2 regions of the Amedibacillus sp. YH-ame10 genome follow, and region 1 is predicted to be linked to the other one. Evidence: a T-box and tRNA genes for the amino acid it is inferred to sense, from the RefSeq annotation. Region 1 holds a T-box; the other holds one or more tRNA genes.
What was found. The T-box of region 1 lies ahead of tyrS (tyrosine--tRNA ligase). A T-box ahead of a tRNA ligase gene usually reads a tRNA of that ligase, here a tRNA-Tyr.
Positions count from the first base shown of each region.

Region 2: it has a tRNA-Tyr gene. The T-box ahead of tyrS (tyrosine--tRNA ligase) is inferred to sense a tRNA for this amino acid. The anticodon was not compared.

Region 1 is NZ_JBSPFA010000027.1:18,398-30,899, forward strand. Features, by position in the region: gene ACWG42_RS11505 (pyrimidine-nucleoside phosphorylase) at 1-161, opposite strand, end outside; gene ACWG42_RS11510 (pseudouridine synthase) at 187-894, opposite strand; gene ACWG42_RS11515 (oligosaccharide flippase family protein) at 891-2,549, opposite strand; gene ACWG42_RS11520 (hypothetical protein) at 2,559-3,116, opposite strand; gene ACWG42_RS11525 (DUF1540 domain-containing protein) at 3,195-3,359, opposite strand; gene ACWG42_RS11530 (sporulation protein Cse60) at 3,401-3,580, opposite strand; gene dapA (4-hydroxy-tetrahydrodipicolinate synthase) at 3,598-4,473, opposite strand; gene ACWG42_RS11540 (dipicolinate synthase subunit B) at 4,474-5,052, opposite strand; gene ACWG42_RS11545 (hypothetical protein) at 5,042-5,806, opposite strand; gene tyrS (tyrosine--tRNA ligase) at 5,900-7,132, opposite strand; T-box leader at 7,170-7,367, opposite strand; gene ACWG42_RS11555 (LacI family DNA-binding transcriptional regulator) at 7,402-8,397, opposite strand; gene ACWG42_RS11560 (hypothetical protein) at 8,404-8,955, opposite strand; gene ACWG42_RS11565 (histidine kinase) at 8,959-9,342, opposite strand; gene murC (UDP-N-acetylmuramate--L-alanine ligase) at 9,393-10,697, opposite strand; gene ACWG42_RS11575 (internalin) at 10,713-11,438, opposite strand; gene ACWG42_RS11580 (thioredoxin family protein) at 11,444-11,779, opposite strand; gene trmB (tRNA (guanosine(46)-N7)-methyltransferase TrmB) at 11,868-12,502, opposite strand, start outside.
Region 2 is NZ_JBSPFA010000022.1:9,115-21,616, reverse strand. Features, by position in the region: gene ACWG42_RS10365 (Tex family protein) at 1-502, opposite strand, end outside; gene ACWG42_RS10360 (Smr/MutS family protein) at 545-778, opposite strand; gene ACWG42_RS10355 (pentapeptide repeat-containing protein) at 932-1,585, shown strand; gene pepT (peptidase T) at 1,632-2,852, opposite strand; gene ACWG42_RS10345 (DUF2383 domain-containing protein) at 2,911-3,357, opposite strand; gene ACWG42_RS10340 (RNA-guided endonuclease TnpB family protein) at 3,565-4,581, opposite strand; tRNA gene ACWG42_RS10335 (tRNA-Gly) at 5,035-5,108, opposite strand; tRNA gene ACWG42_RS10330 (tRNA-Lys) at 5,118-5,193, opposite strand; tRNA gene ACWG42_RS10325 (tRNA-Gln) at 5,218-5,293, opposite strand; tRNA gene ACWG42_RS10320 (tRNA-Tyr) at 5,309-5,392, opposite strand; tRNA gene ACWG42_RS10315 (tRNA-Thr) at 5,409-5,484, opposite strand; tRNA gene ACWG42_RS10310 (tRNA-Val) at 5,491-5,566, opposite strand; gene ACWG42_RS10305 (cyclic-di-AMP receptor) at 5,772-6,062, opposite strand; gene ACWG42_RS10300 (transglutaminase domain-containing protein) at 6,096-7,037, opposite strand; gene ACWG42_RS10295 (pentapeptide repeat-containing protein) at 7,088-7,897, opposite strand; gene ACWG42_RS10290 (sensor histidine kinase) at 7,936-9,207, opposite strand; gene ACWG42_RS10285 (response regulator transcription factor) at 9,194-9,874, opposite strand; gene ACWG42_RS10280 (ABC transporter ATP-binding protein) at 9,879-10,649, opposite strand; gene ACWG42_RS10275 (FtsX-like permease family protein) at 10,663-12,502, opposite strand, start outside.

The DNA of each region.
Region 1 (12,502 bases):
TCTTTTTCATTCATACCATTAAAATAGATTGCCATTAACAATGCAGAAACTTGATAATCTGGTATTTCATCTTTTACATATCCATCGATAAAGAAATGTAGTTCTTCTTTTGTTAATTCCTGACGTTGTTTCTTTTTTTCAATGATGTCTACAAAACGCATAAGATTCAACCTTCTTTCTCTTCTTTTATGAATGATTATTTTTTAATGCTTGTATTTCTTCTTCTGTTAGGTAGCGCCATTCCCCTGGCTTTAATGCTGTATCTAGTACCAAAGAGCCCATACGCTCTCTTCTCAAAAACAAGACTTCATTATGTACTGCTTGTAACATTCTTTTTACTTGATGATATTTCCCTTCTTGTATCGTTAAATATATAGAAGTATCATCTATTATTTCGACTTTAGCAGGTTTTAACACTTCATCATCCAACGTTATGGTACCACTCTCTAAGAGTTCAATATCACTTTTTTCTAATGGTTCTCTGATTTCTACATAGTATGTTTTATCGACATGTTTCTTTGGAGATAATAAAGCATGTGCTAATTTTCCATCGTTACAAATCAACAATAAACCTTCCGTATCGATATCCAAACGTCCTACCGGAAAACAATCTTTTGGAATGATGGTATCAATACATTCTAGTACCGTTTGATATTGTGCATCACTTGTTGCACTCACAACGCCATCTGGCTTATGAAGCATAATATAAACTACACGATCATATTGAATGCGCTCACCATCTAACACAACTTCATCGCTTGTTTCATCAATATGTGTATCATCTTTTATACATATAACACCATTCACACTTACATGTTTCTTGCGTATCCATTGCTTTACTTCTTTCCTAGTTCCGATGCCCGCATGTGCAAGATATTTATCTAATCGTATCATGCGCGTTTTACCTTCGCTTTTATTTTGGAAAAAATCTTACCTAAATCAAAATGGAAAATCGTCTGAGGAATATTACAGAATGCAGTAATCGCAAAATACACCCCACAACAAGCTAATCCCATCAACATCAAATACAGAAGTGATACCATCTTAGAAGAATGATGATCAATCCATCCAAGACTTGTAAACAACAAGGATAGCAAATAAAATCCTAGAACTCCAAGAACAATGAAGATAAGTTTTCGAAATGTATACTTCCAATTCACATGGAAATATTTCTGTATAACATACACATTTAAAATGGTAAATACAGCGTATGCAAAAGCACTCGACAATACCATACCAGGAATTCCCCACCACGTAATAAATAAACGATTCGTCGCTATCTTAATAAGAGCAAACAACATCGTATTGATTACGATTTTCTTACGGTATCCAATCGCCATTACAATGGATGAAAACACTGGGCATACCGTAGCACAAAGTGCTTCCAACGCATACCATTTCATCGTAAAGGTATCCAGTGCAAGCTGCGCATTGTCTACATGTGGAAACAATACAAACATAATCGGTTTCGCAAATACAAATAAAGCAAAACAAACTGGAATCGCAATGTATAATACAGATTCGATACATTCTGTTATATTCTTACGTACAAGTTTCATATTTTTATGTTCCAACGCAGAAGTGATATATGGTATAATCGCCGCAGAAAACCCTGGTGCCAATACCATTGGAATCGCAATAATTTTTGTTGCCCTTCCAAATACAGAAGTATTTACTTCTGCCGTATATGCCATCTCTCCAAACGCCGCAAGACCAGGCTTTAAATCCATTTGATTTACAATCGCATCACAATACCCAAAAATAGAAATTAACAAAAACGGTATCGCTACAAACAATAATTCCTTAAATACAACGTTCGCATCTTTAGCTGGTTTTAACTCTTGCGTTCTTGCCAATTCTTTCACTTCAATCAGACGATGATTTCCTTTCCATCGAATATAGAAAATGGTTAAAAATCCCGATACACTAGCCGCAAATACACTAAAGTATAAGGCCCATACAGCATCTTGATTGAACACATAAACAATCAACGCCCCAAAGGTTAACAAAAAGATAATACGTACCAATTGTTCTAATACCTGAGACATAGAATAAATTTGAAGTTCTTTTAAGCCTTGATAAAACCCACGAAGTGAACTTAACACTGGGATGATAAAGACAGCCAAAGAAATGATGATAATTACATTCTTCATAATGTTCACATCTAAATCTTCAGGACAAGTTACTTTCGCAATCATACCAGAACCTAGCATCATGCATAACATACAAACAAATCCAAACGCTGCCATCGTTATAAATGAAATCTTTTTTACTAACAGACAAGTTTTATAATCACCTCGACTACTATATTTCGCAATTAAAGTAGCTATCGCAAATGGTAATCCCGCAGTCGCAATCGTTAAGATATAAGAATAAATATTATAAGTCGTATAATAATAACTCTGATTTTCATTTGTTTGTAAAATATAATTAAAAGGAATGACATAAATCAAACCTAGAAATTTCGATATAAAAATACCAGCACTGGATATCAAACCTCCAAGCAACATTGATTGCTTGCGTTTTGACATATTCTTTGTTTCACTCATATTTTAGCCTCACTCATTATTTGTTTCTGCAGTTTCCTTCGCACCATTTTCATTATCATCAGCTTCTTGAACAAAGCTCACATTAAAAAACACACGATGATCATTTACTAAAGCGGAATCTTTCCATGTAACCATAACATATAATTCAAATTGTTCTGAATCACTAACACCCTCTAAAGAAAATCCTTTATAAAACCCCATTTCTGCATTCGACTGAAATGGAACCATATGAAAATCTAATTGTGCATCTTCACCTAATAACCCTAAACAAGGATGTACATTTGTATTGCTATCTACATCCGGATTAACTGCAATCGCTTGAACATTATACATAGCACTTCTTGGATTTGATACTAAGAGTTCATATTGATAGGAATTATCCTTTTGTTTATATACATTTAATTTATAGTCAAAGGGAATGATTTTTGATTCGATCCCTTGATTGGTCATTACTGTATCAATGAAATTTTCGTAATTTTTCATGTTTTCTTTATCATCTATTTTCGTGTTAGAGCAACCACTCACTAGCATGATCATAGCAATCCATAAAACGATAAGCTTGCGCATGAAATCACCTCTGCATTATTATATCATATTTTCATGTTACAGGATATCAAAAATAAAACGATCCGTGAGGACCGTTCCCTATCTTTCGTTTTTGTTACGGAAAGAATTGCATTCAGTTTCGCAGCATGAATTTGGTATTACACAATTATCACATGCCACGGAAATTGTTTCAGCTTCACAATGTGCATCTTTGTGATAAACACAATTTGCGACACTGCATAAAATTTCAGTTTTCTTCTGCATGATAACACCTCCAATACGTAGTATGTGAGGATTTCCTTGTCTTATGAAGAATAAATCAACATCGCTGAAAAACAATAGGTCTGTTCCTCTTCACCTTCACATATGGCACTTGAAAACTTGATATCCAAGACATTGATATCTTCGTTATCTCTTAAAAATTCATTGATTGCATCACTTAGATCATCTTCATGTTCTTCATCAAACACTTTCACCGCAAGCATTTATATCACCAAATTTACTATACCATTCCTCCCTGTAAAAATGTGTCATTTTCTGCCATCCACGCATCTAACATGAATTCCTTTCCATAGCTTATTGGAACCATTGGTAAACGTAATACATTCTTACAAACACCTTTGCGACATAACATATATTTCACTGGAGAAGGAGATGCTTCACAGAATATTTTTTCTGCACACTCATATAACATGTTTCCTAGCTCCTCATCTTGACATCCACCTTCTATAAAGCTTTTCATCTGTGGAAGAATCATATGTGACATTACAGAAACCACTCCCATTGCACCAGCTTCAAAAGACTCCACAAAATATCCGTCCTCTCCACTATAAACACGAAACTTTGGATATTGTTTCATTACACATTTTACTAAATCAAGATCTTTTGATGCATGTTTTAACGCAACAATGTTTGGACATTCATCCAATAACCTCAACAAAGTATCACACTCCAGCGTACAGCCTGTTCTAGAGGGAATGTTATACAACATAATAGAATGATGAATACACTGTGATATCTTCTTAAAGTGTTCATATAAGCCTTGTTGGGTTGGTCGATTATAATACGGCGTAACCAACAACACTCCAGCAATATCTCGATTTTCTACTTCCAAGCAATTTTCAATTGCTAATCTTGTACAATTAGAACCACACCCATACCAAATAGGAACCCTATGTTGTGCACGTTCAATTACAAAGTCTAGAATTTGTACTTTCTCTGTTCTTGTAAGAGTTGGTACTTCTGCTGTTGTTCCACATACAATTAAGCCATCACACCCTTGGCTTATCTGCTCTTCTACCAAATAACCCAAAGCATCAAAATCAATTTCATCATGTTCCTTAAACGGCGTAATCAGTGCAGTCATAATCTCTTGCATCTAATTCCCTCCTAATAGAATTGGTTGAATCTGTTTATGAACAATTGCTTCATCTAATGCACTTTCCAATAATGTCCATTCCGCAACAATGCTTCGCTCTTTTTTAAATGGAGCATCTTGACGAAATGGAATTGCATAGATATTTTTTGTTGCTAATAAGCGCATAACATTAGGACCACTTATTCCTAATCCATCGTTACTTGCAATACCAAACACCACATTCTTCTTATTACGAATCATTGCTTTTGCCGCAAGAGTCACTGGATGATCGTATATCCCATGTGCAAGCTTTGCAGCAACGGTCGCAGTCATAGGCGCAATAACCATGATATCCATATCGTTATTTGGTCCAACTTTTTCTGCTTCTACAATCGTATGAATAATATCATGCTTGGTAATTGATTCTACCCTCTTTAAAAATTCTATGTTTTCAAAGAATCTAGTAGAACAAGAGTATACATTTTCACTCACCACACAAACAACATCATTGTTCACACATAACTTTTCTAGCTCTATCAGTATTGCATGATGATTACAAAACGAGCCACATATACCAAACAAAATCCGCTTACCCTTCATTGCTTAACTTCCCCCTTATAAACTCAGCGATTATATTTCCAGCGGTAACACTTGCAAAACGTCCAGGTAGATTTCCAGCTTTGATAATACAAATCCCCAATTCCCTAGCTGCATCCATATCGATCACATCAGGAGTAACAATATCAATGATAACTGGTCTTTTGGTCCATTGTTGCATCCTCTCTCTATTTAACACATCCCCTATCGAAGTATTAATGATAACATCTCCACATGTTGTATACTCATTCACTTCAATGAAATCTTCTTGCTTCTCGCAAGTTCTTCTTATCACGCGCGTATTTACGTGTAGATTATGAAGGATATCATAAATGACTTTACCACAATTTCCATATCCAATCACATCTACTTGTATATCATAAATGCTTCTAGCACAACAACCAATGAGTTCATTCAAGACACCCTCTGCTGTTAAAATCGCATTATCACGAATGACTCCTTGATCTTCCATATAGTAATATGTTTGATATGGAAGTTTCTCTAAAAATTCATTTCGCAAACCACAGAAAATAAGAATACTTTCTTTTAATTCACTCCAGAATTCATCTTTTTGTCGTATACAAGCAATTTTCCCTTCTTTATCCACGCCTTTTACTGGTAACACCAATACATCAATTTCTCTTTTGCACGTCTCTAAATCATTCACATTATAAACATCCATTACACAAAAGGATTTTGATAAATTATCGTAAATTTGTATCATTCGATCATCACTGCAAATCACCGCAATCTTCAAAATGTCCCCTCCTTTGATTTATACTATGATGTTTGTACAGGTTTTGCGATAACAAAAATAAAACAGAGTAGATAATCTCCACTCTGTCTTTCCCTACGCTTGTGTAATTACAAAATAATTACGTTTTCCTTTTTTAATTAAGGTATCGCTATTTGAAATCGCATTTGCCTTTGATACAACAAATTCGCAATCTGTAACTTTATCACCATTGATTTGTACAGAACCTTGCGTAATCCATTCTCTGGCTTCTCGCTTACTGCTCGCAATTCCAGCCGCAACCAATGCATCTACTAACATTAGATTATCATCTATGCTTCTTTTCTCAAAGCCTTTCAATGCATCCGTTACTTCATCTTTTTCTAAATCTTTGATATTCCCTCTAAATAATGCTTCTGTAATTTTCAAGGCTTTGTTGTACTCGTCTTCTCCATGAAGGAAAGAAACGACTTCTTTTGCCAATGCTTTTTGTGCTTCTCTTCTTCCGGCATCAACGTTTACCTTCTCTTCAAGATCATCAATTTCTTCTTTGCTTAAGAACGTCAACTTCTTTAGATAATCAATGACTTTTTCATCTTCTGCATTCACTAAGAATTGGTACATTTCATATGGAGATGTTTTTTCTTTGTCCAACCAAACATTTCCAGATTCACTCTTCCCAAACTTAGAACCATCTGCTTTTGTAATCAATGGCATCGTCATACCATAGCACTCTACATCTGCGCCATGTTTTTTACGAATCAATTCTAATCCGCTCGTAATATTACCCCATTGATCTTGTCCACCAATTTGTAATGTACAACCTTTATCTTCAAATAGGTGTAAGAAATCTAGAGATTGTAAAATCATATATGAAAATTCTGTATAACTAATTCCAGATTCTAATCTACGACGTACTGTATCTTTGTTGATCATATAGCTTACATTGAAGTATTTTCCATAATCACGTAAGAAATCAATAATCGTGATATCTTTTGTCCAATCTAAATTGTTTACCATTTCAAACCCAAACAATTCTTTGATTTGCTTACTTAAACAAACATAGTTATGTTCTAGAATTTCCTTTGTCAACATGTTACGTTCGCCTGTAGCTTTTGGATCTCCAATAAACCCTGTAGCACCTCCAACAAGCATAATTGGATGATGTCCATGTTCCTTTAAACGGCGAGCACACAATAGACTTGAATAATGTCCAATATGCAAGCTATCTCCAGTAGGGTCAGTTCCGATATAGAATGTTAACCCTCCATTATTTAGTTTTTCTTCTAGTGCAGGACTCGTTACATCATTTACAAGTCCTCTCCATTTTAGTTCATCAAATAATTTCATAATTTCATATCCTTTCTCATAAAAAAACGTCCTTTTATCCAAGGACGTCATAAACGTGGTACCACCTTAGTTCTCTATGTAATTCATAGAGCACTCAATCTCGTAACGTGAGACACGGCTTTACTTTGCATAAAGCAGCTCCGAGTTGTATGCATGACTTTCATCTGCGATTTTTCACCAACCAATCGCCTCTCTAAGCATTTCCATCATGTTCTTTTCTCTTCATCGCTAATATTTCATAGTATAGATTTTAATCGTATACTTGTCAACTATTTTGTAGATTTTCTAGGTGTATAAATGTAACTTAACTCAATTTCTTTATCTGTTACTTCGTTATCTTCATGCAACATCTTCGTCAATAAACGCATCGCAACAGCACCTAAATCGTAGTCAGGGATTTTAAATCCTGAGATTTGAGGACGCGCCATCGCATTGTATTTACTATCTAAGATACAAACAAGTTCCATATCATCTGGAATACTAATACCTGCTTCTTTGGCAGTATTCATAACAGCCATTGCTTGAGAATCACGATATGTAATTACAACATCATGTTTCTTTCCTTGTTTCATATATTCTTTTAAGAATAAGTAAGAAGAACGATATTCTTTAGGAATTGCCAAGAAGTTTTCAAACTTCAAGCCATTCTCAGCAAATGCTTTTTGTAAACCTTCGTTTAACTGTTTGATCATTGCAGGATTTTTACGGTCTTCAATCAACGCAATATTTGTTTTCCCTGCTTTGATACAACCCATTGCATAGTCATATACAAGTTTTGCATAATCTACATAAACAGAACCAACAGTTTCATCACTCATACGGTTTCCAATCACAACGATTGGTACTTGATAGCGTGTTAATTGATTTAATTCTTCTTTGTTCAATTTATCATTAAAAATCACAACACCATCTACACGAGATTTGATGATATTTTCGATGATATCATTCATTTCTGTAATACCTTCTGTAGTTGTGTGTAACATAATGTTATATTTATAAATTTTTGCTACATCAATTAACCCATTGATAATTTGTCCAGTGTAGAAATAACTAGCTTCTGGTACAATCAACGCAATCGTTGTGGTTTTTTGTAAAGCAAGCCCCTGTGCAATTGCATTTGGCTTATAACCCAGTTTTTCAATTGCTTCCTGCACTTTCACTCGTGTATCTTCACGAACAACTTCACTTCCGTTGATAACACGGGATACGGTTGCCAGCGATACATCAGCTTCTTTCGCTACATCGTAAATCGTAATTCTTTTCATAATACATTATCCCTTCTGATCATCATTGTGATCATTCTCCGTGTTTAGTACACGTTTCAACCCATTAAAAGCGCTCTCCGCAATTTTTAACGTTCCCTGTTTCATCTTCTTTACACCATCTACTACACGCTCATCATGACGCACATTATCAATGGTATCATTCACACTATCCACTACTTTTGAAACCGTATCGTTCTTCATCACTTCATGGATTCCATCTTGCAACGTGTCCACGAGTTTATTTCCAAACTCTTTTGCTTTTTCTTTGCCCGCAAGTACATCCTCACGTTCTTGAAATGCTTGTACGCTTTCTTTTGTACGATTGATAAGATTCGTAGTTTCTTGTTTTAAACGTTCTAGTTTTTCACTCACTTCTTCAGAGTTGATACTCCCTGCTAGCCATTCGCGAAATTCTCGGTATAGACGGTTAATTTCTTCTTTTGCATCATCTAATATTTTTTTCTTATCACTTGTGTCATCATCATCCATAGAGATGATGGTGAATTTCGCTTCTTTTTCTAAATTTTCTGCTTGTTCCGCATATTCATTTGGTTCCATAAGCTACTCTCCTTCTTCATCAGCTGGGGTTTTACCATTTGTCTTATCTTTACTAACAACGGACATTACCCAATCTTTAATGGAAGAAAAATTTTCAATTACAGTCACAATCGTTGAACGCACAGCAGTTTTGCTAGCTTCATGAACACAATCCACCGTTTCACTTAGTTCATTCAGCGTATTCAAAGGTTTATCCAGTGTTTCCAACTGACGATTGGTTGTATCCAATGTTTTTTTCATACTGATCACCGCTTCATTTGCGCTTTTCATAACACAAATCAAATGTTTAACGAAAATTGCCAAAAATATGAGCACTATAACACCCAGTATTGGCAGTGCTGTAGAAGCCACTTGACTTGTTAATTCAAATAATTGATCTAATCCCATAGAAACACCTCATTTATCATTTTAACTTACTTTGTAACTTTTTTCAACAATTAATGAAAACCCTTTACAATATTTTTTAATTTATAGATATCTTTACTACTCATAAACAGATAAACCGCTGGTCCTTGCTGTGCTAACATCTTCGCTGCTTCTTCATCTTCTTTGATGACAACCGCATGTTTACACTTGTTGGCTAAGTCTTCAATGGTAATATCAATGCCATCCTCTTTTGCTGCATTTTCTGGAAAATGACACAAGTAGACTTCATCTGCTTGATCCAATTCTTCCGCAAATCGATCCATAAAATAAAAGATACGTGAGAAGCGATCCGGCTTGAAAACCGCAATCACTTTCTTACCAGGATATTTTATTTTTGCTGCTTCAATCATATACTTTACAGCCGTTGGATGATGGGCATAATCATCAATATACACATTATCACCTTGTTCCTCTGTTGTGAAACGACGTTTCACACCTGGAAAGGACTGTAACCCTTCTTGTAGTATTTCTGCACTTAAACCTTCCATGATTCCAAGTGCAATTACACCAAGACTATTCCATAATAAAGGTTTCCCAACAAATGGAAGTTTAAAACTACCAAAGTGCATTTTTTTATAAAGAACATCAAAGGACATCCCTTCTTCATTTTGCACAACATGAACTGCTTGCACATCATTGTGTTCCATTAGCCCATAGTATAAATGTTTCGATGTGACATGTAAACTTCTTACACTTTCATCATCCCCAAACATAACTACTCCTTTTTTTATTTGATTTGCAAAGGTTTCAAATGCATCACAATAATCTTCCATGTCTTTATAATAATCCACATGATCAAGTTCAATGTTCGTAATAATTGCATATTCAGGCTTATACGCTAAGAAATGGCGTTGGTACTCACATGATTCTACTATGAAGTATTTACTAGCATCTGGCATTTCCCCTGTTCCATCTCCAATCAAATAGCCCGTAGGGGCAACTAGTGACATTACATGAGAAACCATTCCTGTTGTTGTTGTTTTACCATGTGTTCCTGCAACTGACACAGACGTATACTCTTCCACTAATTTCCCTAAAAATTCATGATACCAATACGTCGTTACACTAGGATTGGCAAGTGCTTCTTGAACTTCTGGGTTATCTTCATGAAACGCATTCCCAATAATAACAACATCATGATCATGTATATTTTCTTTTGAAAAACTAGTAATAGGAATCTTTCTTTCTTCTAATGGTTTCTGTGTAAAAATATATTTTTCAATATCAGAACCACTTACATCATCTCCACGATCCGCAACAATGGTCGCAAGTGATGCCATTCCTGATCCTTTGATTCCTATAAAATGATAATGCATTTCCAACACCTCTTTTTATTTAATTTCTGCTTCATCATCACTATCACGTATTGGGGTAGATTCACCAAACAAAGAAATTTGCATGATATCATCTTCCTCTTCATCTATGTCATTGTCCATAATTAAATCATCTAAAGACAAACTATTTACATCTTCATCGTCAACATATGTTTCTATATCTTCTTGTGGGGATAAGATATCTTCCGTTTTACTCTTTTCTTTCTTCTCAATTGTTTCTTGGGCCTCTGCCTCAAATTCTTCTAATTCACTAATTCCATAATACGGTGAAATCACAGTTCCTAAAGGATTTGCTTTTTTCGCTTTTGGAAGTGTAATAGATAGAGAAGACCCTTTTCCTTTTGGTTTCTTTTCATCATCTTTCGACCCGAAAATCGGTGAAATCACAGGTGAAAACTCAAACTCTACTTTTTCTTCTCGTACAGGCGTTGTATTCATACGTTTCGTTTGTACAGAATGCGTAGTCGTAACGCTCTGTTTTGGCTTTTCATCTGTTATCTCAATACTAACAAATTTTTTACCTTCCTCTTGTACAGGTTCCACCACAGGTTGTACAATCTTTGGTTCTTCTTTTATGATAATCTTTTCTTCTTTGATTTCTTCTTTTTTTGCTTGTTCTACTTTATATTCAGATAATGAGATATCTTCTAATTCATCTTCTACAATGATATCAGCATCTGTTTCTTCAAACAACATAGATCCTAGTTTTCTCCAAATTGACATATTCCTCACCTATCCTTTCGCAATGTTTCCAAAAATCTGTCAATTTCATCTCTCGTCTTACGAAAGCGTGAAACGAAACGATCAATTTCTACTCCGTTTGCATATGCTACAAAACTAGGAATACCCATAACACCTAATTCTTGACATACTTCCAAACAATCATCACGATCTACATAATAGAATTCATACGCATCGTATTTCTTCATTAATTCCGGTATAAATGGTTCTATAAACTTGCAATCTGGACACCAGTTTGCAGAAAAAACAAAAACACTCAGAGGCTTTCTAGAAGCCTCTTTAAATTCTTCTAAAGAATGGATTACCTGCATTGTCTCTTTCATGAAATAACTCCTTTATTATTCGGTCAAAATCATCTTATATCTATTATATCATCATTTTATGAAAATTTATTTTTTATTTTCATAAAATCTACTTATTTTTCAAAGGTTGTTTCTTCCATACCGCGCGATAGATAGGCTGACCTAATTCCATAAAGCGATGCTCATATTCCGTAATAACATCTTCATTGTGTTCAACTCTGCGATAATCTACACTAAATTCATGTAAAAACCATCCTTCATTCTGAAATTCCAAAACAGAATATTCAAATAAAGATACGTTATCAGTCTTCATTTGAATTTCCCCATCATCGATTAGGATATGGTGGTATTGTTCAATAAATGCGTGATTCGATAATCTTTTTTTATGTGCACGTTTTTTAGGCCATGGATCCGAAAAGTTCAAGTGAATAACATCCACTTCTCCCTTCGCAAACCATTCTTTGATATCTTCAGCGTCATCATTGATATACAACATATGTGCGGGTGCTTCTTCAAGATTACTGTATTTACGAACAGCAAGTGCCGCAACACTTACGTTCTTTTCAATACCAATCCAACCAGCATCCGGATATAGTTGCGCCATACCAATCCAGTAATCACCCTTACCCGTTCCTATCTCCACATGCAATGTATCTCGTTGTAATCTCTTTTTCCATGTTCCCGCTGCTTCTTTTACATCTTTAACAACGACTGGTTGTTGTTCTAAAAAATCTTCTGCCCAAG
Region 2 (12,502 bases), on a different contig from region 1:
CACTCGCCATTTCCGCAATGATATCCTTAGCGCCTTGCAGTGCTTCTTCTACACTGCTTACCTTATCACTTACATAATTTTGCGCTTCTTTCATCACATCGCCATTTGGTAGTTTTAAAATCCAATCTGCCAAAGGCTGTAACCCTTTCGCAACCGCATCCGTAGCTCTAGTCTTACGTTTTTGTTGATAAGGACGATAGATATCATCAACTTGTGATAGTTTTTCGCACTGTAATACATCTTGTTTGATTTCCTCTGTTAGTTTTCCTTGTTGTTCAATTAAACGAAGTACATCTTCTTTACGCTTTTCAAGATTAACCTGATATTCATAACGCTCTTGAATAACTCGAATTTGTTCCTCATCAAGTCCTTTCGTAACTTCTTTACGATAACGTGCAATAAAAGGAACCGTATTCCCTTCTTGTAATAAAGATAATGTATTTTTGATTTGTTCTGTAGTAATACCCAACTGTTTAGCAATTGGCTCTATGATATGTTCCATAACGATACCTCTTTCTTTTCCTTATGTAAGTTTTAATTTCCATTATTTATCCTTTAAAACTAAAATCGTTTCTCCTGGATTCATACTCATCATTTTACGCAAAACGCGTGGATGGTGGTATTGCTTCCTAATAAAAGTTTGTAAAGCTGTTCCTCCGCGATACCCATGAACAACACTCACTTCATGGATACCTTTAGGTAATGTAGCTAGATAATGATCTATCATTGCACTTGCTTCAAGAACACGCATACCATGAATATCAATTTCATTCAACATTTGATATCCCTTCTTTCAATGCATTTATTATAGAATTTTAACTCGTTGAAAACAAGACTTCACAAATCTTAAAGTTTATGCTTGTAGATTTTCTCTATCATTTCCAAGAACAATGCGTTACAATATTACTTACAAATAGAATGAGGTACCTATATGCTAAAAATTGATGCAGTAAAAATCCGTCCAGATTATGAAGTTGAATCTTCTTTAGAAGCTTGTACAGCAGATGATGTATATGTCGAAGGAAAGTTATTTAAAGATAGTTGCATTTCTTCGCTAGAGATCCCTTCCCTCCACTTAGATGGATGTCAGTTTCAAAATGTAGCGTTCGAAGATTGTAATTTTGACCATGTCGACATGATTGACGTCGTATTTGAGAACTGCGAAATGAGTAATGTTCATTTCACTATGGGCGCAATACATCGTTGTGAATTTAAGAATTGTCGTTGTATGGGGATTGATTTTTCGGACTGCCTACTCAATAACGTGAGAATGAAAGACTTAAAAGCACGTTATGCGAATATGTCAGGCTCAAAATTCAAACAAGTTATCTTCGATAATTGTGATTTCAACGATGGTAGTTTCATTATGTGCGAGTACAAGAAAACTATCTATGATCATTGCAACTTAAGTAAATGTGAATTTCATAATACTTCTTTGAACGGAATTGATCTTTCTACAAGTAATATTGAAGGCATCAGTTTGACGATGGAACATATGAAAGGTGTTATTTTAAATAGTGAACAAGCACTGCAATTGATTGGCCTACTTGGTGTTGTTATAAAAGATGAATTTGATTCAGAATAAGAAAAGATACCAGAATGTGAATACTACCACATCCTATGGTATCTTTTTATTGATAGGTAGACGCGTTTTCTATAATTTTCAATAAAAGTTCTACACTTTGTTCCATTTCATCAATACAAGCATACTCATATTTCCCATGATAATTGTAGCCACCAGTTCCTAAATTCGGGCATGGAAGTCCTTCAAAGGTTAAACGAGCACCATCCGTTCCTCCACGAATAGCTTGAGAATATGGCTCTATTCCAAGCTGTTTCATAGATGTCTTAACCAAATCTACAATACGCATATCTTTCTCAATGATTGTTCGCATATTCGCATAGCTATCCTCTAACTTTATCCGTATTGTGTTAGCGGGATACTTTTTATTCAAAAACTGCGCAACATCTAAGAATGTCTTTTTCTGTTGTTCAAAAAGCTGCTCATCATGGTTTCGAATGATATAAGATAAGGATGCATGTTCACATTCTCCTTGCATATCACATAAGTGGTGAAAACCTTCATACCCTTGTGTATAAGCTGGATTTTGTTGCACTGGCAACATCGAATGAAATTCCATCGCCACTAAAGATGCATTGATCATTTTATCTTTTGCATCACCAGGATGAATACTATTTCCTTGGATTTCTACATGTGCACTTGCTGCATTGAAGCATTCATAATCGACACAATCCACACTTCCACCATCCACAGTATACGCAAAATCCGCATCGAATTTCTTGATATCAAAATGTTCTGTACCTCTACCTACTTCTTCATCAGGAGTAAAAGCGATACGTATGTCTCCATGTGCCTTATCTTCCTTCAACAATCGCTCCAGCATCGTCATAATTTCCGCAATACCTGCTTTATCATCAGCACCTAACAACGTAGTACCGTCTGTAACAATCAGTCTTTTTCCTTTTTTTGTAGAAAGATTACTAAATTCTTGTGGTCCCATAGATATTTTAAGTTCTTTGCTTAACACAATATCATTACCATCATAATTCTCGATGACTCTTGCCTTTACATCTTTACCTAACATATCAGGAGATGTATCCATATGGGCAATGAAACCAATTTTAGGCAATCCTTGTGTATTCGCAGATACAGATGCATACACAATACCATACTCATCTAAATGCGCATTTTCAATACCTAATTGATGAAGTTCATTTACTAAAAACTTCCCTAACTCCAGTTGTTTCAAAGTGCTAGGAGTTGTTGATGAGTTTTCATCAGATTGTGTATCAAATGTTACATATTTTAAAAATCGTTCTTGTACGTTCATAATTATCGACCTTCCTTATACACGATTATACAATGAATTCAGAAAAGTCTCTACTATCTTACCTATATTCGATACTAAATTTATGCAACATATGGTAGGTGCTACTATAGTCATCCATCATAATACGTATGGTTTTCTCCATATCCTCTTTCAATGTGAAATGCTTTTCATCGAAATCCTTGATCGCCTTGATTGCCATTTCCATTGCCTTCACCGCTTCATCGAGTATCTCTTTATCATTGGATAATGCCATGTTTTTCACGGATTGCATAAAATCCGCAATTGTGCCCTTTACACCAGCACTATCTTGTGGATCGCCATGTTCTGAAATCACAAGCGCTGTTAAGGCTCTTTCATGTGTATGCAAATTATCCAAAATTTGATTAAATACATCTCTCAATTCTTTACTTTTCAGTTTTTCTTTTAAATCTTGAAATACATATGCTCCCATATGAGAGCCTTTCAACAGTTGATTTATCTCTTCTACCAAATTATTTTGTTCCATAATTATCACCTCATAAATAGTATGTTGATTAATTTCGTTCTCATTCTAAAGAATTAAAAACCCACACAAAAAGTTAGCTACGCTTTTCGTGCAGGCTGAGGTTCGAACCGTATGGCAGGATTTCGTTTTTTCAAACAATAGGATGCGCCTTCATCCATCCTACAGCTGTATCCCTTAAGAATACTGTAGGCCAAGCTAAAAAACAGCTCAAAGTGCGTTCAATATATTGATTGCCGCAACAATATCTCTGTGATTGTGATAGCCACAACTACATATGTATTTCCTATCCTTCGCATGATTCAGCTGTCCACAAGAAGGACAAATCTGAGAGGTGTGGTATGGATTGATATATTTTACTTTTATGCCATTTAAACTCGCCTTGTATGCGATATACTCTTGAAGACGACGATATGACCAAAGATAAATATTAGGCGTGCCTGATACTTTAAATTTCTGATTGATTGCAGTAAGATTTTCTAACTTGATAACTCCAATATCGTTTTCTATTGCATATGCAATGATTTCGCTAGATATATGGTGGTCGAAGTTATTCAAAATGTGACTCAATTTATGCTCATATCTTTTCAGTTTTCCAAACTGCTTACCTCTTTGCATTGCTTTTATATGAGCACAATATCGCCTTTGTTCAAAGCGGATTTGTCTACCGTTTCCAAAGAATCGATACTGTGTTTGCGATATAGCACATACTGCAGGGACTTTGATGCCAATATCTACTCCCATACAACGCTCACTTTTCGTAGGCTCTGGTTCGTAACAAACATATATAAGCGCATGCCATCCAGATTTTCTTTTGATCAGCTTCATATTCATCAACTTACCTTCTTTGATTCTTTTCAAGGTATGTGCATTGAGATAGTATGGCACCAAAAGTTTATCACGATGGAAATCTAAACCAAGCTCTAATTTTAAATCATCATCTATTGTATATGAGGAATTACTCCAATAACTTGAAAATCCATATGTAAAGCGTTTCTTTTGTATATCTGCTAAATACATTTCTTTTGCTGTCGCAAGAACTAAATGCTTGCTATTATAAGAAATCGATTTATTGAAGTAACGATATGGATATTCAAATACTTTTCCCCGTTGTTTAAACAAATCACAAATTCTCACTACTTCCTTTTTGAAACCTTGTTCATACGTTAACAAATACTTCTCTAATGTAGCATCTACTTGTAAATATAACTTCAAACACAAATACATAAAAGTCCTCCTTTTTATCCCTTACACTATTTATATACGAGAAAAAAAGTTGAAAATCCTAAATAATTTTGAAAAAAATTAAAAAAGTTGAAATTTCTCCTTAATTTGGCGTAGAAGATAAATCACCTATACCAAAACAACCTCATAAGATTCTTCCTTTTTATCTCTTATACTATTTATATACGAAATCAAAAATGAAAAATCCTAAATTATTTTAAAAAATTGTGAATTTTTAAAGTTCTTCGAAAATGTAGGGTCGGGAAGCACGTGTCCTCCACAATTTAAAAAGAGCGATTTTTTTTGGGGAGCCAAGCGCACAAGCATTCCACTCAGCCATATAAAGCATTACCCCAGCCAGCCTTAAATCTGACTTTCATGTTTAATCGCCACGAGAACACCAGCCTCGCGCAAAAAAAGATAGACCATCATATGATCTATCTTAGGTTCGCTATATGGAGCGGGTGATGAGAATCGAACTCACGTAGTCAGCTTGGAAGGCTGAAGTTCTACCATTGAACTACACCCGCAACAATAAATGGTGACCCGTGGGCGATTCGAACGCCCGACCCTCTGATTAAAAGTCAGATGCTCTACCAACTGAGCTAACGGGTCATTTATAGTTGCGAAAATAAATATTGGCTGGGGTAACTGGATTCGAACCAGTGGAATGCCAGAGTCAAAGTCTGGTGCCTTACCGCTTGGCTATACCCCAATAAAAAATTTAAGATGGTGGGGAGGGACGGATTCGAACCGCCGAACCGTAAGGAACTGAGTTACAGTCAGCCGCGTTTAGCCACTTCGCTACCTCCCCAGCTCTTTTTAAATAATGGTGCCGACTATAGGAATTGAACCCACAACCTACTGATTACAAGTCAGTTGCTCTACCAATTGAGCTAAGTCGGCACATCATGGTGGAGGTTGAGGGACTCGAACCCCCGACCCTCTGCTTGTAAGGCAGACGCTCTCCCAACTGAGCTAAACCTCCACGATTTTATCGGTGCAGCCACTTCCCTTTGGGGAACAGCGCTCATATATAATACCATCTGAACTTTCTTCTGTCAATATTTTTTTAGCTTTTTTTATAAATTTATATTTGGCTTAAAAAAACATCAAATAAACCGATAAATACAGGCTTTTCTTCCAATCAAAAATCATGCTGAAATTTTTATTTTAAAAATATTACTAAGAAATTATTCAACAATTCCCTTATGAATTTTAACATAGTCATCTATGTTAAGTACATGAATCATTACTTCATTGCGGTAATCAAAATCATCAGAGTTAATTTGTCCTTTTTTCTTGACTAAATTCGTAACTTTCTCAACTTCTTCTTCCTTAACTCCTAACAACAACACAGTATGTCCATATTGCAAAAAATCTCCACTACTCCCAATATTTGTAGCATAATAATTGTTATCTACCAATATAGAGGTAATTTCATCTGCATACTCGTCACCAGCTACTAACATTATCAATTTCATCAAATCACCTCGTTTATAATGATACCATAATACTCAACGAAATACTTCCTCGTTTTTGTTAAAATAACTTTTTGCGACATCTAAAAAATAGTCACTAGATTTATCTTCATCAAAAATGTGTTTCCCATCTCTCATAAACTCATTTATAGAAACATTCAGATAAAGTTCTTCTGCATGATTGGGTTTATCAGGAACTGGATCATCCCATGTTACATCTATATATCTCCACCCTGCATTACCATATACTAAATTCCATCCATGATTCATTGTATCACTAGATACATAGATAGCCGGTATATCCGCAAGTCGTGCTAACATCATAAATGCTCTACTATAGCCAGAGCACACTGCATTCTTATCAACTAAGGCTCCAGCTGCTTTAAATACATTTGGATATTTGGAATTGTTCCCTTCACCAATTTCACTATATATGGTCGTTTTAATTAGATAATCATGGATTGCTTTTATTTTCTGATCTGCGTCCATATCCGGAGTGATTATTTCACTATACACTTGTTTTGCAGATTGTTTTGCTTGTTGGTATCTTTCATCTAGATTTATTATTTCCACTTCATTAGAGCGATAAATTAGCTTTCCTTGATGATTTTCATAATCTGTCGTAGATAATTGTAAAGAAATATCATAGGGTTCAATATAACTTAAATAATTTGCAGTCTTATCCATATCCATTTTATCTGGCGCTTGATATGAAATTTTTGATACACCTTTATTGATATTGTATTCAAGTATCCTCGCTAGCTCAAATTCGTCTTCTACATAATAGACTATATCACTCTCTTCATATTCACTCTTTTCAATAGTTTTTATCTCTTGATCTGCTAATGAATAGCTGGATTTATCTACTTTTTGTGATGTTACCTTTTGTTCGCTAACTTTATATTCACGGACTTTACAACCTGTTATCATTGTTAAACTTACAATCACAACACATATCATAGATGTTTTTAAACGCATGATCATCCCTCCACTCGTAATAGTTTATGCTCTTCTTATCATCTTATATCCTATCGATTCCAATGCTTAGGAAATTGGAGGTATCTAGGAAGCTTTGTAGAGCTATCACCGATACATGAGTTAATCTGCATTTGAGTCAGAAACAGACTTTCGCTTAGGTCACTACCCTTAAAATTAGCATCCCTTATATCTGCTCCAAGGAAATTAATATCACGTAAATTACATTTCTCAAAATTGGTTGCCATCAAATATGCCATAGTGAAATCCATGCCTGCTGTAGCTATTTCACGCATATCTTTACCCACATAATCTTTTTTCTTGCTAAAGTGCGTTCTGTTTTTATGGAAATACTCTCTCGTAAATTCTTTTAGAACAACATTGGCAGATGATTGATAATTCTCCACATCAAAATTATTGAAATTATCTTTTTCATTAAAATCAATGTTCTCATATGTATTCAATAATTGCAAAACTCTATCTCGTAACTGTTGGACCTCAGTTTTATCATATACTTCTAATAAGTACCAAATCACTTGATGAAGTCTCATAACCTTATAAAACGTTTGATAAATTTCATTGGAATCAATTTTATGATTTTTCCAAGTCTGATCTTCAAAAATTTGTGATGTTTTTTGACCTGCACCACAACAATCAAATGATATGCACCCTTTTCGTTTATCTGACACCAAAGTTTCATGTTTGATACATTTGAAATTATCATCTAAATTCACACAAGGTACTCCTGCCTGTTTATCTTGTGGAAACCCGTCTGACTTTGCACAATAAAACGCCACGCAACACAGTCCGCAGCATTTTTCGCAATCAATTCTCAATCGTTTTCTTATGTTTTCTGTATTCATGATACCTCACACTTATAGCTTTAGTGTAACATCTATCATCAACGAAATACAAGTACAAATGACATTCCTTCTATCTCTTGTTGCGCAAATATAGAGCCATTCATCTTCCTCATCAATTCTTTGCATATATACAATCCAAGTCCACTTCCCGATTTCCCATCTATATTTGAGCCACGATAAAAACTATCAAACAAATGATTGAATTCATTATCTGATACGCAATTCCCTGTGTTGTAAACTTTGATTAACTGACAATAGTCTTCCTCATAGAAATCAATTTCAATCAATCTTCCATCTCCGTATTTAAATGCATTCTCAAACAAATTCTCGAACACTTCTTGTGCACGATGAATATCCCCATTCAACAAACGATTCTTATAAGGATTTACATGTAATGTAATATTTCGTAATACGCATTGCTCTTCATAGATTGTAACTACATTTTTTATTAAATCAGCTAGATAAAAATCTGTATTTTCTATCGTAAAATCGATTATATCTTCCTTTGAAGATTTTATAATTTGCTCAACATATCTATCGATTTCTTCACTCTTTGATTGAATTTGATGGATGGCATGTTTTCGAGTTTTCTCATCCTCATACAGGTTTTCGTCCAAAGCTTTCCCATATAGCTTTATCAAGTTTAATGGAGTCTTTATGTCATGTGATAAAGAAAGAAGCATTTGTTTCTTTTCTTTCAACACATCATACTGTCGATTTTTTGATGTATCTAACGTGTCTTTAAGTTGACTCATCCCCCATAGAAATTTTTGAAAATATCTACTTTTTTCTATCTTTATATCCCCTTTAAAATGTCCATATGCTAATTTCTCTGGCAAATCACTTAGTTGGTGAAAAGGACGAACTATGAATTTACGAATGTAAAGCATAATACATAATATGAAGATGAACAAAGACAATAGACATCCCTCGACCAAGACAAGTATATTTTTTTCATTATATCTAGGAAGTTGATATGTGAATTTTAAATAACCTTTTAACTGATTATCCTCAAGCCATGGTTTTATCATCACATTGAGGCTACTTTCTTCTTGATAAAACTCACTAATTACAGTTGCATTATTTTCAAAATCACTTAAAAAGTCTACATTTTTAACATACGTAAACTTTTCTATTTGTAAATTTTTTAATGATTCCTTATCCTTTAATTGTTTTAATATACGATTTATTTCAATTCGATATTGATTTTGACTATCATGCTCCATTTTCACTAAAGAAGCTCCTGCAAATATTGATAATCCAAAGTACAATAGAATCACTATGATAATCATTTGATTATACTTCTTCATAGCGATATCCTATCCCCCATATAGTTTGAATACGTTTTGGGTTGCGAGGATCATCCTCTATTTTTGAACGCAGCATTTTGATATGCACCGTTAATGTTTGATTTTCGCTGAAACTATCAAATCCCCAAATCTGATTAAATATGTATTCCTTTTGTAAAGATTTTCCTGTATTTTTCACAAGTAACATAAGCAATTCATACTCTTTTACATTAAGTTCAAGTTCTTTGTCATGAAGGAAAACACGATGAGCTTCTTCATGAATACAAATTGCGCCAGAATATAACAAATCACTCTGTATTTGTTTCGTATAAAACCGCTGCATTAAAACACGTATCTTTGCACAAAGGATATCTATATCAACTGGTTTTTCTAAATAATCGTCAGCACCTAATTCAAATCCCATCAATTGATCACTTTTATTTGATTTCGCACTGATAATGATAATTGGTATATTTTGTTGTTTTCGTACCTCTTTACAAACAGCAAAACCATCCATTTCTGGTAACATGATATCCAACAAAAGTAGTTTTGTAGTATGTTCATTGAGCCAAAGAATAGCTTCTTCGCCACTGGTCGCGTGGTATAGCGAAAAACCTTCCTTGTTTAGAAAGGCTTTCATTAATTCTGCTAATTCTTTATTATCTTCAATCAGTAAGATATCTTTCATTTTGCTACCATCCAAGTTTTATCAACCACTCATTCAGCATTCGCTCTCTTGCATATAAATCTTGCGCAGTACTCCATTTTCCAAGGGAGATTTCATCACGAATATCTCCATCTTCAATATAGAGAACTCGCTCACATTTGGACGCAACTTTCATATCATGCGTAACAAGCATAATACTAGTTCCATCTTCATTGATACGATTCAACTCTTCCATAACCTCTAATGAGTTTTGTTTATTCAAAGCCCCTGTAGGTTCATCCGCAAATACAATCTTAGGGTTATTGATTAAACTTCGGCATATACATGCACGTTGTAATTGCCCACCAGAAACTTCATTTACCCCATTATGGGCTACTTCATTGATACCAAGTTTACTCATAAGTAGCTGTGCCCGCTCTTTGATTTCTTTTCTTCCCTGTGCATTTTTCCCTTCTTTACTCTGATATGCTGGTAATACAATATTATCATAGATAGAAAGATTTTTCAGCATATACATTTGTTGAAAAACAAATCCCATCTCTTGTAAACGAAGATCACTCATTTCGTTTGATTTCAAAGATGTGAGTTCCTTCCCGAAAAAGTCAACATTTCCTGCTGTTGCCTGATCCATCCCACTTACAGTATACAATAATGTCGTCTTCCCAGATCCTGAAGGTCCCATAATAGCGACCATTTCCCCATTTTGTATTTCAAAATTCACGTTACGTAGCACATTGTTTTGTCGTTTATTTACTATATATGTTTTACATAGATTCGTTATCTTTAATGTTTGCATTTTGATTCTCCTCCTATTCAAGATTATTCATTTCACGAATATCTACTCGTTTAACACCATGAACTGCCAATAATGTCGCAATCATAACACCCGCTAATAAAATCCCAGGATACACAACATATACTTGTAAAAAGTCAATTTGTATATCTACTTCTGCACCCATAATAGCAAAGATAGGTTTTAATAGATATTGGTTACTCAATAAACTTAAAGGCACCAAAATCAGGAAGGAAGCCAATACTACCAAAGTCATTCTACCTACTTGCCAATTGCAAATGGAACGATAGCGGAATCCAACACTTTTCATCATCGCGATTTCCCCTTTTTCTCTAGTAATAAATAACTTTTCCATCAACAATGTAATCAACATAATCACCAAGCATAGCATCGCAGTCATTGGAACCACAAGTTGTCCTAAAATATCTTGTATTCCTCCCACATTTTGATTTACCAACTCTTGTCCTGTTAACCACTCATAATTTGGAAAGTCTACACTCAATTTCTTCGCAAGTTCTTCTTGAGATAAATCACTATCCAAATGAACCATCACACTCCAATAATCAAACATAATTTCTTCGCTTGTATCCACAAGTGGGTTCAAACGTGCACTCATTCCTAGTTGCATATAATCAGTATAAGAACCTGTGATTAACATACGCTGTTCTTTCCCATTAATGGTTGTCTCTACATAATCTCCAACACCCCAGCCTTCTTCTTCCATGATAGATTTTGAAAATGCAATTTCATTGATAAGCTTTGGCGCCTCTCCTTGGGAATAATGCGCAAAATCGTTTTCTTTCCCCATCACTTGAACACTCATGGCTTTGCGGCTCATTGCGTTTTCATCTTCACGAAATTTCAAGAAGAAAATTAAATCAGATGTAAACTCAGCTTCATATCCTTTTTCTTTCATTTCTTTTTGTAATCTGGTAATCCCTTTTTGTAAATCATCTACACTCAAATACTGTCCTTCATCTTTTGATTCTATTTCACGTACAAAGACAGAACTATTCGGATTTAACATAAACTTGGTAACCATCTCGCTACTTGTCATAGTATTAAGTGTATTCAAAGGTATCGTCATAAGAATACAGCTAAGACAAAATGTGATAATCAAAACTGCATATCGACGAATATGAACAAATATGTCATTGAGTCCTAAATATAGGAAAACTGGCATATGGAGACGTTTTGCCAAGCTCAACCCTGGTCTTTCATGAAAGCTTTCGCCTTTACTACCTCCATGGATTGCTGCTATGGCAGAAACTTTATTTAGTTTGCGTGTACAGAAATAACAGAACGATAACACCATGATAATGATAAAGGCTGCACATAATAGGTTGATACCTATATTAATATCCCCACTTGCCATAATCATATTTTCACTTACACTTGCAATCATAAAGTTGCTTACTGGAATACTTATAAACAATCCCAAGCACGCACCAACACTTACAATGGCCAAGTACTTAATTAGATATAATTTCTTAATTTGAAAATCTCGAAGACCAATCGCTTTCAATATTCCAATCTCTTGATATTGTTCTTCCATCGTAAATACCAAAGTAAATCTAAGAACTAACATCGCAATCAAAATTAGACATACACCAATCAATATCAGAAGCCCTGCCATAATCATATCAAACGAATACACCATCTTATACATGCTCTTTGAAACTGCATTAAAGATACTTGGAAACCCTTGATCATCAAGTTTTTTAGAGAATGTAACTTCATCAGGAGACATGATGTAATATAATCCAAGTGTCGTAAAATGTTCTCCTACTTCCTTGTAATCATCCTCATTCATTACAATACGACTCATTCCAACCATTTCATTTCCATAAGCCGCA